Regions from separate parts of the Streptomyces sp. NBC_01689 genome, predicted to be linked through region 1. Evidence: riboswitches for the same ligand, from Rfam matches in the RefSeq annotation. Region 1 holds a riboswitch; the other holds the start of a gene.
The links. Region 1 has a riboswitch for glycine ahead of gcvT (glycine cleavage system aminomethyltransferase GcvT). Riboswitches for the same ligand answer to the same signal wherever they lie in the genome.
Positions count from the first base shown of each region.

Region 1 (7,990 bases):
TCCGGGTCCTGGCCGAGCAAGTGGGTGATCACTGGCGCGAGCAGGGCGACCACGATGAGGACGAGCACGACGATGCCGCCGGTCAGGGCGAGCTTGTCCCTCTTCAGGCGTTCCCAGGCGATCCGGCCCAGGGAACGTCCCTGCACGACCTTCTCGCCGGCGGTGGCAGCCGCCGCTTCCTCGGTCGCACTCGGGGCCGCCTCCGCGGTCGGCTCGTGCAATGGTGCCGTCATCTGGCAGGGACCCCTCTCAACCGGCGGTAGCCGGCCCACACGTGCCGCTCGTAGCGGCGTGATCAGTCCGTCGTACACAGGGGCTAAACCCCCTGGAGCGGGAGTCTTCAACGCGTCGGCGATCTGTAGCCAGACCTGACGGTGAATGGATGCCTAAACGTGATGCCATTCGAGGTGTTCCGTTATCCGGACGGTGGGTAACGGGTGTCGGACACGGGGCAGTTGGTGCGGTCCCGGCGAATACGGGCGCTAACCGGACGATCCCTTGCCATCTACGCGCGAAGACATGCCGAATCTCCGGTGAAGAACCCGTGACAGTCCTTCACTGTCCGTCCGAAGACGTCCTCAGTAGGCACCCCGCGCCGGCGGGTACCCGTAGCCGCCGGCCACCGGCGCCTGCGCCTGGCCCGCGTGGGCCTCGCGGTCGTAGAACGGGCGCGCGTTGGCGCGCAGCCACATCGCCACCGGGTCGTACTCGTCGGACATCGCGACGGTCGACACGGGCAGCCCGTCCGGGACCGCGCCGATCGACTGCTGCATCATCGCCCGCACCGAGTCGACCGCGGCCGGCGAGGTGTCGTAGACGTCGAGCCCGATGGCCAGATAAGGCGCCCCGAACGCGGGCTGCACCCAGGTCCGCCGCAACGACCGGACGGCGGGCGTGCGATGCGCGTTCTGCGTGAGCAGGGCGTAGAACTGCGGGATCTCGATGCCGGGTTCGGAGAGTCTGAGCGGGCCCGCGGGCTGTCGCTCCAGGCCGGCGGCGATTCGGCGCAGATCCAGCCAGGGGATGCCGACCCCGCCGCCCGGGGCGTGCGGATTGAGCCACAGGCCGAAGTGGTCGGGGTAGAGGGTGCGGGCCACGTCGAGACCGTCGACGACCTCGTACGACCTGTTCCAGCCGCTGGCCGAGAGCTCCTGGGCGGAGGTGACGCACGGCGCGTAACCGAAGCCGCCCACCTCCATGTTCCCGTACTGGGCGTCGGGGGAGCCGCCCTGGCCGTGCCAGAGGAGCATCCACACCTGGCCGGACGACGGGGTCGCGAGCGCGCGAAGGAGCGCCTCGTAGGCGTCGAAACGCCCGGGCGTCACCTGGCGCAGCATGTGCTCGACCTGCCCGGCCGCGGCCGTGCCCGACGCACTCACCCTCAATCGCCCCTTCGCGAAGAAATCACGATGAACTCACTCATTACGCCACCGACACCGGTGGCCGGGGTCCGTCGACACCGCGTCCACACCCCGACCGAGCCATGAAACCAGCTTAAGCGGCGATCCTGACAGCGACTTGACGCACGGCACGGGAGGTCTCCGCCGCGTCAGTAGCCCTGTTGGTAGAACGGGCGCACGTTCGCGCGCATCCACTCCCCCACCGGGTCCTGCGCGACGTCGAGGAACACCATGTTCACCGGCCGGTCCACCGGCACCCGGCCGAGGGCGCGGCCGAGCGCCTCCAGCGGCGGCGTCTGCGCGTCGCCCTCCCAGCCGACCACCTCGACCCCGATGAACATCAGCGGGTCGTCGCCCTCGATGCTGGCCAGACAGCGGCGCGCGGTCAGCACCACGCCGGTCGCGGCGAACTCCGCCGAGGCCGCGGCGAGGAAGTCCACCGGGTCGTCCTGCCAGTCGGGTTCGAAGAGTTTCACCCGGCCGCCGCTCGCCGGGCCGTCCAGCGCGGTGCGCCCGGCGCGGCACAGTTCGGCCACCGCCAGGGGCGGCAGCGGGACCCCCACCACGCCGCCCGGGTTGATCGCGACGCCGACCTGCGGGGGGAGCCCGCGGGCGAACTCGACGGCGGGCGCGATGGTGAACGACAGATGGCTGCCGACGACCTGGCGGAACTGCTCCTCGGAGCTGAAGACCGGCACGTAGGCCTGGCCCTCGATCTCCAGCGTGGGCAGGTCGAGGGGGCCGGCGTGCGGACCGCCGCCGTTGGGCAGCGGCACCCAGACGAAGCTGCGGCCGAGGACCTCGACGATGCGGCCGCCCGCCGAGGGCACCCCGAGGGAGGCGGAGAGCACCTCCTCGAGTTCGTTGCCCGGCCAGCCGCCGTGCGGGTGGGGGTGCGGGTGTGCTGGTGCCGGGAAGTCGGGGAAGTCCATCTGTCTACCGCCTGCTGTGAACCGCTGATCCGGTGTTCCGGTGTTCCGGTGTCCTGGTGTGCTGGTGCGCTGTTCCGCTGTGGTGTTCCGGCTGGAAAGGTTAGTGGGCGCCTACGACCCTCTCGTACGACGATGTCCCGTTCTCCTGCACGAGCTTCGGTACGCCCTTGCGCCGGGGTGGCCCGCGCGCCCGTACGAGCCGCCCCGGCGCGACGCGTCCGCGGCCTGCCGCGCCCCCTCACCGCCGGGCCCTCAGCCGCCGAAGTCGATCCGGCGCAGCACGTTCGCAGCCGTGCGGTCGAGGAGCACCGCCGAGCCGCAGCCTTCCGGCAGTTCGCCCCGCTCGACCGAGCGCAGGAGCCGGCTCAGCGCGCCCCGGTGACGCGCGAACGCGTACCGCGAGACGCCCCGGCCGCGCTCGCGCTGGCCCTCCAGCGCCGTGCCGGGCGTGACGTCGAGGAGCAGCAGGTGCAGGGTGCCGCCGCGACGGCGGGCCTCCCTGGCGAGCCAGCGGCGCACCCAGGCCTGTGTGCCGCAGTCGTGCACGACCACGCCGGTGCCGGAGCGCAGCGTGCGGCGCAGGCCCGCGTAGTGCGCGAGACGGACGAGGGGGCGGTAGACCGCGTACGGGAGGCGGCGGGCCAGCCGGGCTTCCCAGCGGTCGCGGGTGTCCTGGGAGTCCACGCGCCGGCCCGCGACCGCGCGGCGCATCAGGGTGGATTTGCCGCTGCCCGGCAGTCCGGTGACCACCACCAGGTCCGCCGTGCCGAAGTACAGGCCGTGCGGGCTGTGTCCGGCCCGCTCCCTGAGGTCGCGCACGACGGCCGCCGGAAGCGCGCCGCACGCCTCCCGCGCCGCGGTTCCCGGCCGGCGCGGCAGCGCGAGCGCCGAGGTCGCCGCGTACGCCCTGGTCCTGTTCACCGTGATCGTCCTCCCCTTGGGTGTGGAGTCCCATCCCCGTCGAGTGTAAAGAGAAGGTAATGCGCGGTGGTTCCGTTTTCCGTGTTCGGACTGCCACAGGCCGGTCACAGATCCGGACTGCCGTCATCGGACGGCGCGTGCAATGATGTGCCCGCCAACTGCATACCGGCCGCTTGAATCCGCGCGGGAGAGTTCCCGGTGACGTGCACACCTCCGTGTGACGCACGTTCCGCCGGGACGCCGAAGGAGCAAGTCCCTCCCTTGAATCTCTCAGGCCCCGTTACCGCGCGGGCGAGGCACATCTGAAAAGCGGGCCGCTGACCGGTGGCTCCACCCAAGGTGCAAGTCGTGACCTCCGTTCGCGGGGTCGTGATGAACCTCTCAGGTTCCGATGACAGATGGGGAGGAACGACCTCGCCGTCATGCCTTGGGAGCCCTACCGATGAGCAGTAACGCACCCCGTCGTACCGCGCTCGATGCCCTGCATCGCTCGCTGGGCGCGACGATGACCGACTTCGCGGGCTGGGACATGCCCCTGCGGTACGGCTCGGAACGCGACGAGCACGTCGCCGTCCGTACCCGGGCCGGTCTCTTCGACCTCTCGCACATGGGCGAGATCACGGTCACCGGCCCGCAGGCGGCCGCGCTGCTGAACCACGCGCTGGTCGGCAACATCGCCTCGGTCGGCGTGGGCCGCGCCCGCTACACCATGATCTGCCGGGCGGACGGCGGCATCCTCGACGACCTGATCGTCTACCGGCTGGCCGAGACCGAGTACATGGTCGTCGCCAACGCCTCCAACGCGCAGGTCGTCCTCGACGCGCTGGCCGAGCGCGCCGCCGGATTCGACGCCGAGGTCCGCGACGACCGGGACGCCTACGCGCTGCTCGCGATCCAGGGTCCCGTGTCCCCCGGCATCCTCAAGTCGCTCACCGACGCCGACCTGGACGGCCTGAAGTACTACGCGGGCCTGCCGGGGACGGTCGCGGGCGTCCCGGCGCTGATCGCGCGCACCGGCTACACGGGCGAGGACGGCTTCGAGCTCTTCGTGGCGCCGTCCGACGCCGAGAAGCTGTGGCAGGCGCTGACCGAGGCGGGCGCGCCCGCCGGGCTGGTTCCGTGCGGTCTGTCCTGCCGCGACACGCTGCGCCTGGAGGCGGGCATGCCGCTGTACGGGCACGAGCTGACCACCTCGCTCACCCCCTTCGACGCGGGGCTCGGACGGGTCGTCAAGTTCGAGAAGGAGGGCGACTTCGTGGGCCGTGAGGCCCTGGAGGCCGCCGCCGCACGCGCCGCCGCGAACCCCCCGCGGGTGCTCGTCGGGCTCGTCGCCGAGGGCCGCCGGGTCCCGCGCGCCGGGTTCGCCGTCGTCGCGGACGGCGTGGCCGTCGGCGAGGTCACGTCCGGCGCTCCCTCCCCGACGCTGGGCCGGCCGATCGCCATGGCCTACGTCGACGCCGCGCACGCCGCACCGGGCACGTCCGGTGTCGGCGTGGACATCCGGGGCAGCCACGAACCGTACGAGGTCGTGGCCCTGCCGTTCTACAAGCGTCAGAAGTAGGTCCGCCGGGGTCCGGGCGCGTCGGCGTGACGTACCCCGTCGCGGCCTGTCCCCTGTCCCTTGGCCGTCCCTCGTCCCGGGACACCCCGCACCCCGTCCGTACCCGTTCATCAGCACTCCCCCGCGTACAGGAGAATTCAGGCCATGAGCAACCCCCAGCAGCTGCGCTACAGCAAGGAGCACGAATGGCTGTCGGCCGCCGAGGACGGCGTCTCGACGGTCGGCATCACCGAGTTCGCGGCCAACGCGCTCGGCGATGTCGTCTACGCCCAGCTTCCGGAGGTCGGTGACACGGTGACCGCGGGCGAGTCCTGCGGCGAGCTGGAGTCGACCAAGTCGGTCAGCGACCTGTACGCGCCGGTCACCGGCGAGATCGTGGAGGCCAACCAGGACGTCGTGGACGACCCGTCGCTGGTCAACTCCGCGCCCTTCGAGGGCGGCTGGCTGTTCAAGGTACGCGTCACGGACGAGCCGGACGACCTGATGTCCGCCGACGAGTACACCGCCTTCACCGCCGGCTGAGGAGCCACCGCATGTCGCTTCTGAACACGCCCCTGCACGAGCTGGACCCGGACGTCGCGGCCGCCCTCGACGCCGAGCTGCACCGCCAGCAGTCCACGCTGGAGATGATCGCCTCGGAGAACTTCGCTCCGGTCGCGGTCATGGAGGCCCAGGGCTCGGTCCTGACCAACAAGTACGCCGAGGGCTACCCGGGCCGCCGTTACTACGGCGGCTGCGAGCACGTGGACGTCGTCGAGCAGATCGCCATCGACCGGGTCAAGGCGCTGTTCGGCGCCGAGCACGCGAACGTGCAGCCGCACTCGGGCGCCCAGGCCAACGCGGCCGCGATGTTCGCGCTGCTCAAGCCGGGCGACACGATCATGGGCCTGAACCTCGCGCACGGCGGGCACCTGACCCACGGCATGAAGATCAACTTCTCCGGCAAGCTCTACGACGTGGTCGCGTACCACGTGGACGAGGAGTCGGGTCAGGTCGACATGGCCGAGGTCGAGCGCCTCGCCAAGGAGTCCCGGCCGAAGCTGATCGTGGCCGGCTGGTCCGCCTACCCGCGGCAGCTGGACTTCGCCGAGTTCCGCCGCATCGCCGACGAGGTCGGCGCGTACCTCATGGTCGACATGGCGCACTTCGCCGGCCTGGTGGCCGCGGGGCTGCACCCGAACCCGGTGCCGCACGCCCACGTCGTCACCACGACCACCCACAAGACGCTGGGCGGCCCGCGCGGCGGTGTGATCCTCTCCACCGCCGAACTGGCCAAGAAGATCAACTCCGCGGTCTTCCCCGGTCAGCAGGGCGGTCCGCTGGAGCATGTGATCGCCGCGAAGGCGGTCTCCTTCAAGGTCGCCGCCACCGACGACTTCAAGGAGCGCCAGCAGCGTACGCTCGACGGTGCGCGGATCCTCGCCGAACGTCTGGTGCGGGCCGACGTCACCGAGCACGGCGTCTCGGTCCTGTCGGGCGGCACGGAGGTGCACCTGGTCCTGGTCGACCTGCGCAACTCCGCGCTGGACGGGCAGCAGGCCGAGGACCGGCTGCACGAGCTCGGCATCACGGTCAACCGGAACGCGATCCCGAACGACCCGCGGCCCCCGATGGTGACCTCGGGTCTGCGCATCGGCACGCCCGCCCTGGCCACCCGCGGCTTCCAGGCCGAGGACTTCGCCGAGGTCGCGGACATCATCGCCGAGGCGCTGAAGCCGGTCTACGACGCGGACGCCCTCAAGGCCCGGGTGTCCGCTCTGGCCGACAAGCACCCGCTGTACCCCGGCCTGAAGTAGTTCGCACGGAACGTACGATTCACCGGGGCGCCGCGCACACTGGAATCACAGGTGTGTGCGGCGCCCACCCCATGCACCACCCCGTTTGCGAGGAGTTCCCGTGGCCATCTCGGTCTTCGACCTGTTCTCGATCGGCATCGGCCCGTCCAGCTCCCACACGGTGGGCCCGATGCGCGCGGCACGTATGTTCGCCCACCGGCTGCGCAACGAGGACCTGCTGCCCGCCGTGGCCTCGGTCCGGGCGGAGCTGTACGGCTCGCTGGGCGCCACCGGACACGGTCACGGCACCCCGAAGGCGGTGCTGCTCGGCCTGGAGGGCGCCTCGCCGCGGACGGTGGACGTCGAGGGCGCCGACGAGCGCGTCGAGGAGATCAGGTCCTCGGGCCGCATCAGCCTGCTCGGCGAGCACGAGATCCCCTTCTCCTTCGACGACGACCTGGTCCTGCACCGGCGCAAGGCGCTCCCGTACCACGCGAACGGGATGACGATCTTCGCGTACGGCGCCACCGGCGACCTCGTGCTGGAGAAGACGTACTACTCCGTCGGCGGCGGCTTCGTGGTCGACGAGGACGCGGTGGGCGAGGACCGCATCAAGCTGGACGACACCGTCCTGAAATACCCCTTCCGCACCGGCGACGAGCTGCTGCGGCTGACCCGGGAGACCGGGCTGTCGATCTCGGCCCTGATGCTGGAGAACGAGCGGGCCTGGCGCACCGAGGAGGAGATCCGCGAGGGCCTCCTCGCCATCTGGCGCGTGATGCAGGCGTGCGTCTCGCGCGGCATGTCCCGCGAGGGCATCCTCCCCGGCGGTCTGCGGGTACGGCGCCGGGCCGCCGTCTCGGCCCGCCAGCTGCGCGCCGAGGGCGACCCGCTGGCCCACGCCATGGAGTGGATCACCCTCTACGCGATGGCGGTCAACGAGGAGAACGCGGCCGGCGGCCGGGTCGTCACCGCCCCCACCAACGGGGCCGCGGGCATCATCCCCGCGGTGCTGCACTACTACATCAACTTCGTCCCCGGCGCGGACGAGGACGGCGTGGTCCGCTTCCTGCTCGCCGCGGGCGCGATCGGCATGCTCTTCAAGGAGAACGCGTCCATCTCGGGCGCCGAGGTCGGCTGCCAGGGCGAGGTCGGCTCCGCCTGCTCGATGGCGGCGGGCGCCCTCGCCGAGGTGCTGGGCGGCTCCCCCGAGCAGGTCGAGAACGCCGCCGAGATCGGTATGGAGCACAACCTCGGCCTCACCTGCGACCCGGTCGGCGGCCTGGTCCAGATCCCCTGCATCGAGCGCAACGGCATGGCCGCGGTCAAGGCGGTCACCGCGGCGAAGATGGCGATGCGCGGGGACGGTTCCCACAAGGTCTCCCTCGACAAGGTCATCAA
Region 1 covers NZ_CP109592.1:3,605,897-3,613,886, forward strand. Annotated here, with positions in the region: gene OG776_RS15105 (ABC transporter permease) at 1-233, opposite strand, end outside; gene OG776_RS15110 (enhanced serine sensitivity protein SseB C-terminal domain-containing protein) at 579-1,379, opposite strand; gene OG776_RS15115 (enhanced serine sensitivity protein SseB) at 1,550-2,332, opposite strand; gene OG776_RS15120 (AAA family ATPase) at 2,585-3,253, opposite strand; glycine riboswitch at 3,428-3,549, shown strand; glycine riboswitch at 3,550-3,661, shown strand; gene gcvT (glycine cleavage system aminomethyltransferase GcvT) at 3,696-4,814, shown strand; gene gcvH (glycine cleavage system protein GcvH) at 4,959-5,336, shown strand; gene glyA (serine hydroxymethyltransferase) at 5,348-6,610, shown strand; gene OG776_RS15140 (L-serine ammonia-lyase) at 6,711-7,990, shown strand, end outside.

Region 2 (7,990 bases), 4.3 Mb from region 1:
GGCGTGGTGCAGACTCTGGAGAAGGAGCAGGCCACCGTCACGGTGGACCGTGCGACGAAGATCGTCGTGGACGCCTTGCGGGCCGCGAAGCAGCCTGACTACGCTCGGTCCTCCTCCCGGTGAGCCGGGGGCGCATGGGGGTGGTGCGGCGAGGGCATGAGGTTGCGGGGGGTCGGCGCACCGAATGGGTGGTGCGTGGTGGAAACTGTCTGGTGGATACGGACGTTGTGAGGATGTCCGGGTCGACCGGTGTGTGCAATCAGGGTTCGTCCTGCCCCACGGGCGGGTCTGTTTCGGTCAAGGGGAATCGCCCGTGAAGTTGTTTGGGAAGTTGTTCGGCAAGAGCGCGCGAGAGGGCGGCGACAACGCCCGGCACCGCGCACCGCGCCATGGAGACGCTGAGGGCCAGGGTGGCGAGCGCCCGCTGTTCCGCGACCAGGTCGGCGGACAGGGCGCGTCGTCTGTTGACCCTGCCCAGTCCGGCCGCATAGGTTTCGGGGAACCGTCAGCCTCAAGTACGGGTGGAGGGTTTGCCGACCCGTACGCGTCTCATGCCCCTGGGGGGCAGCCGCGGCAGGAGGATCCCATGTCGGCCCTGGTGTGTACGAGGTGCGGTCACCGCAACGCGGAAAACAGCCGCTTCTGTTCGAACTGCGGCGCGCCGCTGCGTCCCGGGGCGATCCCGGAGCGTCCGTCCGAGACGACGTCGACGATCTCCATCTCGGGCCTCGAGGCCTACGATGCCGAGGTCACCGGCCAGACGCAGATGCCCACGCTGTCCCCGGAGGCGCAGGCCGCCGTCGACGCACTGCCGCTGGGCTCGGCGCTCCTGGTGGTCCGCCGCGGCCCGAACTCGGGCAGCCGCTTCCTCCTGGACGGCGACCTGACCACGGCCGGGCGTCATCCGCAGAGCGACATCTTCCTCGACGACGTGACCGTGTCGCGTCGCCACGTGGAGTTCCGTCGCGCCGCGGACGGGTCGTTCACGGTCGCCGACGTGGGCAGCCTGAACGGCACGTACGTCAACCGGGAGCGGATCGACTCGGTTCCGCTGTCGAACGGCGACGAGGTGCAGATCGGTAAGTACCGGCTGGTCTTCTACGCGAGCCAGCGGGGTATCTGACCCTTCCCCAGACTCCGTCCGGGGGGACCCCCAGGAAGGTCCATGCTTCGAACACCGAGCGGCGGTGCCGGCAACGGTACCGCCGCAGCGGACAGTGGGCTGATGAGCATCGGCGCGGTGCTGAGCGCTCTGCGTGACGAGTTCCCCGAGGTCACCATCTCCAAGATCCGGTTCCTGGAGTCGGAGGGGCTGATCGAGCCGAGGCGGACGCCCTCGGGGTACCGCAAGTTCAGCGCGGACGACGTCGAGCGGCTCGGGCATGTGCTGAGGATGCAGCGGGACCACTATCTTCCGCTGAAAGTGATCCGCGAGCATCTGGACGCCCTGGAGCGGGGCGAGCCCGTTCGGCTGCCGTCCCTGGGGCGCCAGCGCGACGGAAGCGACGGGGAGCCGCAGGAGCCCGACGCGCCCGTGGCGGTCCGGGTGGGCCGTTCGGAGCTGCTGGCCGCCGCCGAGATCGGCGAGCAGGAGCTGCAGGAGTGGGAGTCGTACGGCCTCATCGCCCCACTGGCGGAAGGGACGTACGACGCCGAGGCGGTGACGGTCGCCGCGCTCGTCGTCGAGCTGGGCCGCTTCGGGATCGAGCCGCGCCATCTGCGGGCGATGAAGGCCGCGGCCGAACGGGACGCGGGCCTGGTGGACCAGGTGGTCGCCCCGCTGCGGCGCCACCGCAATCCGCAGACCAGGGCGCACGCGGAGGCGCGTGCGAAGGAGCTGGCGGGGCTCACCGTACGGCTGCACGCGGCACTGGTGCAGACCGCGCTGGGCGTAAGGCTGCCCTGACCTCGGGACCCTCGGGGCTGTCCGGATCGGCCACCCGTTCTGTGCTCGACTACCCAAACGTCCCGGGCACGGCCTAGGGTTGCTGTGTGAACGAGCTCGATGTCGTAGGTGTCCGGGTCGAGATGCCCTCCAACCAACCGATCGTGCTCCTGCGTGAAGTGGGAGGCGATCGCTACCTCCCCATCTGGATCGGACCGGGGGAGGCGACGGCGATCGCCTTCGCCCAGCAGGGCATGGCCCCCGCACGACCGCTGACCCACGACCTGTTCAAGGACGTGCTGGAAGCCGTCGGCCAGGAGCTCACCGAGGTGCGCATCACCGATCTGCGCGAGGGGGTCTTCTACGCGGAGCTGGTGTTCGCCAGCGGGGTCGAGGTCAGCGCCCGCCCGTCCGACGCCATAGCGCTGGCGCTGCGCACCGGAACGCCGATCTACGGCAGTGACGGGGTGCTCGACGACGCGGGAATCGCGATTCCGGACGAGCAGGAGGACGAGGTGGAGAAGTTCCGGGAGTTCCTCGACCAGATCTCTCCCGAGGACTTCGGGACCAACAGTCAGTGACCGGGCCGGGCGCCTCCGCGCGGGGCGCCCGGACACCCGTTCCCGCGGACGCCCCGCGTCACGTGATCGGAGTACTTCCGGCGGCAATTGCCCGTGGCGACCGTGGCGCGCTGCGGCTCACTCCGAGAGCATTCGGCTAGCCTTTCCCCGCGGTGGGACACGGGAAACCACTCCTTGGGTGATTATCACTCGGCGTGCCGAGTGTGGCGATCGTTGACGCACCCCTGGTGACTGCCTACCGTCGAGAAGGCAGGTCAAGGACGGAGGTCGGCGTGAGAAGCAGCGGCGACGGTACGGCTGGGGGTGCCCCCGGACGTGGTCTGGGGGAGAGCGGCCCGTACCCTCCCCCAAGCTCTCGGCTCGGCTCGAGCAGGGGGTACCCCCATCACGACAGCGCGGCCGACCGTGTTCCGCAGCGGCCGACAGCGGTGCCGGGCGAGGGCGGGGCGGCGGCCGAGGAGATCGGCTACCGGGGACCCACGGCGTGTGCCGCCGCGGGCATCACCTACCGGCAGCTTGACTACTGGGCCAGGACGGGCCTGGTGGAGCCGAGCGTGCGGCCGGCCCATGGGTCGGGGACGCAGCGGTTGTACAGCTTCCGGGACGTCGTCGTCCTGAAGATCGTGAAGCGGTTCCTGGACACGGGAGTGTCGCTGCAGAACATCCGCACCACCGTTCAGCACCTCAGGGAGCGCGGCTTCCGGGACCTGGAGCGGATGACGCTGATGAGCGACGGCGCGACCGTCTACGAGTGCACCTCGCCCGACGAGGTGCACGCCCTGCTCCAGGGCGGCCAGGGCGTCTTCGGGATCGCCGTGGGCGTGGTGTGGCGGGACGTCGAGAACGCCCTCTCACAGCTGCACGGGGAGCGGGTGGACACGGGGGAGACGCTCATCGGGCACAACCCCGCGGACGAGCTGGCACGGCGGCGCAACCGCGCGGTGTGACGCGGTCCCGGAGGATTGTCAGTGGCGTAGGGCAGCATCGGGGGTGTGAGAAACGCGCCCACGATCCTGCATCTCGACATGGATGCCTTCTTCGCCTCGGCGGAGCAGGCGTCCAAGCCGAGCCTGCGGGGGAAGGCCGTCGTGGTGGGCGGCCTCGGAATGCGGGGTGTGGTCGCCACCGCCTCGTACGAGGCCCGGGTCTTCGGGGTGCACTCGGCGATGCCGATGGCGCAGGCGCGCAGGCTCGCGCCGAACGCCGCGTACCTCGTGCCGCGGTTCGGGCTCTACCGGGAGATCAGCGAGCAGGTGATGGGGCTGCTGCGGACCCTGTCCCCCCTGGTGGAGCCGCTGAGCCTGGATGAGGCCTTCGTCGACCTGGAGGCCGGGGGAACCGCCTGGGACGAGGCGTCGGCGCGACTGGCCGGGGGGAAGCTCCGCGCCGACATCAGGGCCGTCACGGGCCTGACGGGCTCGGTGGGACTCGCGGCCTCCAAGATGCTCGCCAAGATCGCCTCCGAGCAGGCCAAGCCCGACGGCCTGGTCGTGATCGAGCCGGGCACCGAACGCGCGCTGCTCGGCCCGATGCCGGTGCGGACGCTGCCGGGCGTCGGGCCCGCCACCGGGGACCATCTGCGGCGGGGCGGGATCACCACGGTCGACGAGATCGCCGAGGCGGGCGAGGACGAGCTCGTACGGCTGCTCGGCAAGGCCCACGGGCACGCGCTGTACGCGATGGCGCTGGCGCGCGACGAGCGGCCCGTGGTGGCCGAGCGGGAGACCAAGTCCGTGTCGGTCGAGGACACCTACGACGTGGACATCCATGACCGGGTGCGGGTCGGGCTCGAGGTGCAGCGGCTCGCGGACCGGTGTGTGGAACGGCTGCGCCGGGCGGGGCTCTCCGGGCGGACCATCGTGCTGAAGGTGCGCAGGTACGACTTCTCGACGCTGACCCGGTCCGAGACGCTGCGGGGGCCCACGGACGACCCCGCGGTGGTCCGGGAGGCCGCCGGGCGGCTCCTGGACGCGGTGGACACGACAGGAGGCGTCCGTCTGCTCGGCGTCGGTGTCTCCGGGCTGGCGGACTACACGCAGGAGGACCTCTTCGCGCAGGCCCAGGCGCAGGCCCGGGAGGCGGTGGAGGAGGCGGCGGCGCTGGAGCACCCCGCGGTGGAGACGGGGGAGGAGCCCGCCGCCGAGCAGGTGACCGCGGCCGAGCGGCGCTGGCCGGCGGGGCACGACGTGCGCCATGCCGAGTACGGGCACGGGTGGGTGCAGGGCAGCGGGCTGGGACGGGTGACCGTGCGGTTCGAGACACCCGACTCACCACCGGGGCGGGTGCGGACGTTCCGTACGGACGACGGCGCGTTGGAGCCGGCGGATCCGCTGCCGCTGGTGCCGCGAAGACCCGAGGAGGCGCCCGGTGTGTCCGCCGGGGCGCCGGGGAGGACGTGACTCTGTCCGGTGCCGGTTCCTGGGCCGGGCTGGGCCGGGTGGCGGCGTGATGGCTGTCCCCGGGATGCGGGCGCTGTGGGGCGTACGGGGCACGGGCATGACGGGGTGTCCCGGGGCGCGTGGGTGCCCGTGGTGGGCGGGCCGCCGGGCGCCCGGGGTGGCGTACCGGCGCCGTCTCCCGTTCCCCCGGGCGGGTGTCTCAGGTCTCGTCGGTTCCCGCCAGGCGGCCGAAGTCGTGGTCCGGAGGGACGGCCGGGGGCGTCACGTCGAGGCCGTAGTGGTGGTAGAGCTGGAGCTCCTGCTCCGGAGAGAGGTGACGGCCCACGCCGAAGTCGGGGGCGTCCTTGATCAGGGCCCGTTCGAAGGGGACGCGCAGACTGCCCTCGACGAGCTCACTGGGCTCCAGGGGTACGAAGGCGTCCCTGCTGAACAGGCCCGTTCGTATGGCGGCCCACTCCGGTATGCCGGTCGCGTCGTCCAGATAGACCTCGTCGACCGTGCCGATCTTGGCGCCGTTGCGGTCGAGCGCCTTGCGGCCGATCAGGTTGCGCGGATCGATGTCGGTCTGCACGTGCCCTCCAGTCGATTGCAACTCATCCGTAGGCACTACGAAAGAGCACATTCGTGACGGTGGCCACTCGAAAGCCCGTGCGTTCTTCTCGCTGGTACCCTGGCAAACGGCTGCTGACCCCGTGCGGGAGAGTCCTCCAGACACCATCGGAGGCGCCGAAGGAGCAAATCCTCCCCGGAATCTCTCAGGCCCACGTACCGCACGGACGAGGTCACTCTGGAAAGCAGGGCGGGGGCCGAAGGCTTCCGCTCTCACCGACGGTGAAAGCCGGGTCGCAGCGAGCGTGCGGGCCGGTGAAGCTCTCAGGTCGAGATGACAGAGGGGGAGGCCGTCGGGGCACCCACGCCGTGGTGCCCCTCGAAGGTCGTGTGTGACCAGGAGGCCTCCGCAATGACCGCCCATCGCATTCCGCTCTCCGAGCTCGAAGCGGGAATCCCGTTCGAGCAGCGCCACATCGGGCCCGCCCCGGAAGCGCGGGCCAAGATGCTCGCGCAGGTCGGGTACGGCTCGCTGGACGAACTGACGGCCGCCGCCGTGCCGGACGTGATCAAGAACGCCGAGGCGCTCCAGCTGCCGGGCGCGCGCACCGAGGCCGAGGTCCTGGCCGAACTCCGCTCCCTCGCCGACCGCAACCAGGTCCTCGACTCGATGATCGGCCTCGGTTACTACGGCACCTTCACGCCGCCGGTGATCCTGCGCAACGTCATGGAGAACCCGGCCTGGTACACGGCGTACACGCCCTACCAGCCGGAGATCTCGCAGGGCCGCCTGGAGGCGCTGCTGAACTTCCAGACCGTGGTCGCCGAACTGACCGGGCTGCCCACCTCCGGCGCCTCGCTGCTGGACGAGGGCACCGCGGCCGCCGAGGCGATGGCGCTGTCCCGGCGCATGGGCAAGAACAAGAAGGGCCTCTTCCTGATCGACGCGGACGCCCTTCCGCAGACCGTCGCCGTCATCGAGACCCGCGCCGAGCCCACCGGTGTCGAGGTCGTCGTCGCCGACCTGAGCGAGGGCATCCCGGCCGCGATCGCCGAGCGCGAGATCAACGGCGTGCTCGTCCAGTACCCCGGCGCCTCCGGTGCCGTACGCGACCTCAAGCCCGTCATCGAGCAGGCGCACGAGCTCGGCGCGGTCGTCACCGTCGCCGCCGACCTGCTCGCGCTGACCCTGCTCACCTCGCCCGGGGAGCTCGGCGCCGACATCGCGGTCGGCACGACCCAGCGGTTCGGCGTCCCGATGGGCTTCGGCGGCCCGCACGCCGGATACATGGCGGTGCGCGAGAAGTTCGCGCGCAGCCTGCCCGGCCGGCTGGTGGGTGTCTCCGTCGACGCGGACGGACACAAGGCGTACCGGCTCGCCCTGCAGACGCGCGAGCAGCACATCCGCCGTGAGAAGGCGACCAGCAACATCTGCACCGCGCAGGTGCTGCTCGCCGTGATGGCCGGCATGTACGCCGTCTACCACGGGCCGGACGGGCTCCGGACGATCGCTCGGCGCACCCACCGCTATGCCACCCTCCTCGCCGAGGGGCTGACGGCCGGCGGCGTCGAGGTCGTGCACGGCTCGTACTTCGACACGCTGACCGTCCGAGTGCCGGGGCGGGCCGCCGACATCGTGGCGGGCGCCCGTGAGCGGGGCGTCAACCTCCACCTGGTCGACGCCGACCAGGTGTCGATCGCCTGTGACGAGACCACCGCGCGGCGGCAACTGGCCGCGGTGTGGGCCGCGTTCGGCGTCGAGGGCGACATCGAGGCGCTGGACGCGAGCACCGGGGACACGCTCCCCGCGGCACTGCTGCGCGGCGACGACTACCTCACCCACCCGGTCTTCCACCAGTACCGCTCCGAGACGGCGATGCTGCGCTACCTGCGCCGCCTCTCGGACCGCGACTACGCGCTGGACCGGGGCATGATCCCGCTGGGCTCCTGCACCATGAAGCTCAACGCGACCACCGAGATGGAGCCGGTCACCTGGCCCGAGTTCGGTCAGCTGCACCCGTTCGTCCCCGCCGAGCAGGCGGGCGGCTACCTCACGCTCATCGAGGAGCTGGAGGAGCGGCTCGCCGAGGTCACGGGGTACGACAAGGTGTCGCTGCAGCCCAACGCCGGTTCGCAGGGCGAGCTGGCCGGTCTGCTGGCCGTCCGCGGCTACCACCGGGCCAACGGCGACGAGCAGCGCACGGTCTGCCTGATCCCGTCCTCGGCGCACGGCACGAACGCCGCGAGCGCCGTGATGGCCGGCATGAAGGTCGTCGTCGTGAAGACCGCCGAGGACGGCGAGGTCGACATCACGGACCTGCGGGCCAAGATCGAGCAGCACCGCGACGAGCTGGCCGTGCTGATGATCACGTACCCCTCGACGCACGGTGTGTTCGAGGAGCACGTCGCCGACATCTGTGCCCAGGTGCACGAGGCCGGCGGCCAGGTGTACGTCGACGGCGCCAACCTCAACGCGCTGGTGGGCCTCGCCAAGCCGGGCCACTTCGGCGGCGACGTCTCGCACCTCAACCTGCACAAGACGTTCTGCATCCCGCACGGCGGCGGCGGTCCGGGCG
Region 2 covers NZ_CP109592.1:7,881,778-7,889,767, forward strand. Annotated here, with positions in the region: gene OG776_RS33760 (DUF881 domain-containing protein) at 1-123, shown strand, start outside; gene OG776_RS33765 (FHA domain-containing protein) at 185-1,123, shown strand; gene ftsR (transcriptional regulator FtsR) at 1,166-1,906, shown strand; gene OG776_RS33775 (bifunctional nuclease family protein) at 1,993-2,466, shown strand; gene OG776_RS33780 (MerR family transcriptional regulator) at 2,739-3,413, shown strand; gene OG776_RS33785 (DNA polymerase IV) at 3,459-4,865, shown strand; gene OG776_RS33790 (PRC-barrel domain-containing protein) at 5,065-5,436, opposite strand; glycine riboswitch at 5,551-5,646, shown strand; gene gcvP (aminomethyl-transferring glycine dehydrogenase) at 5,827-7,990, shown strand, end outside.
Region 2: it holds a riboswitch for glycine, as region 1 does, so the genes downstream of both, gcvP (aminomethyl-transferring glycine dehydrogenase) here and gcvT (glycine cleavage system aminomethyltransferase GcvT) in region 1, are expected to answer to the same signal.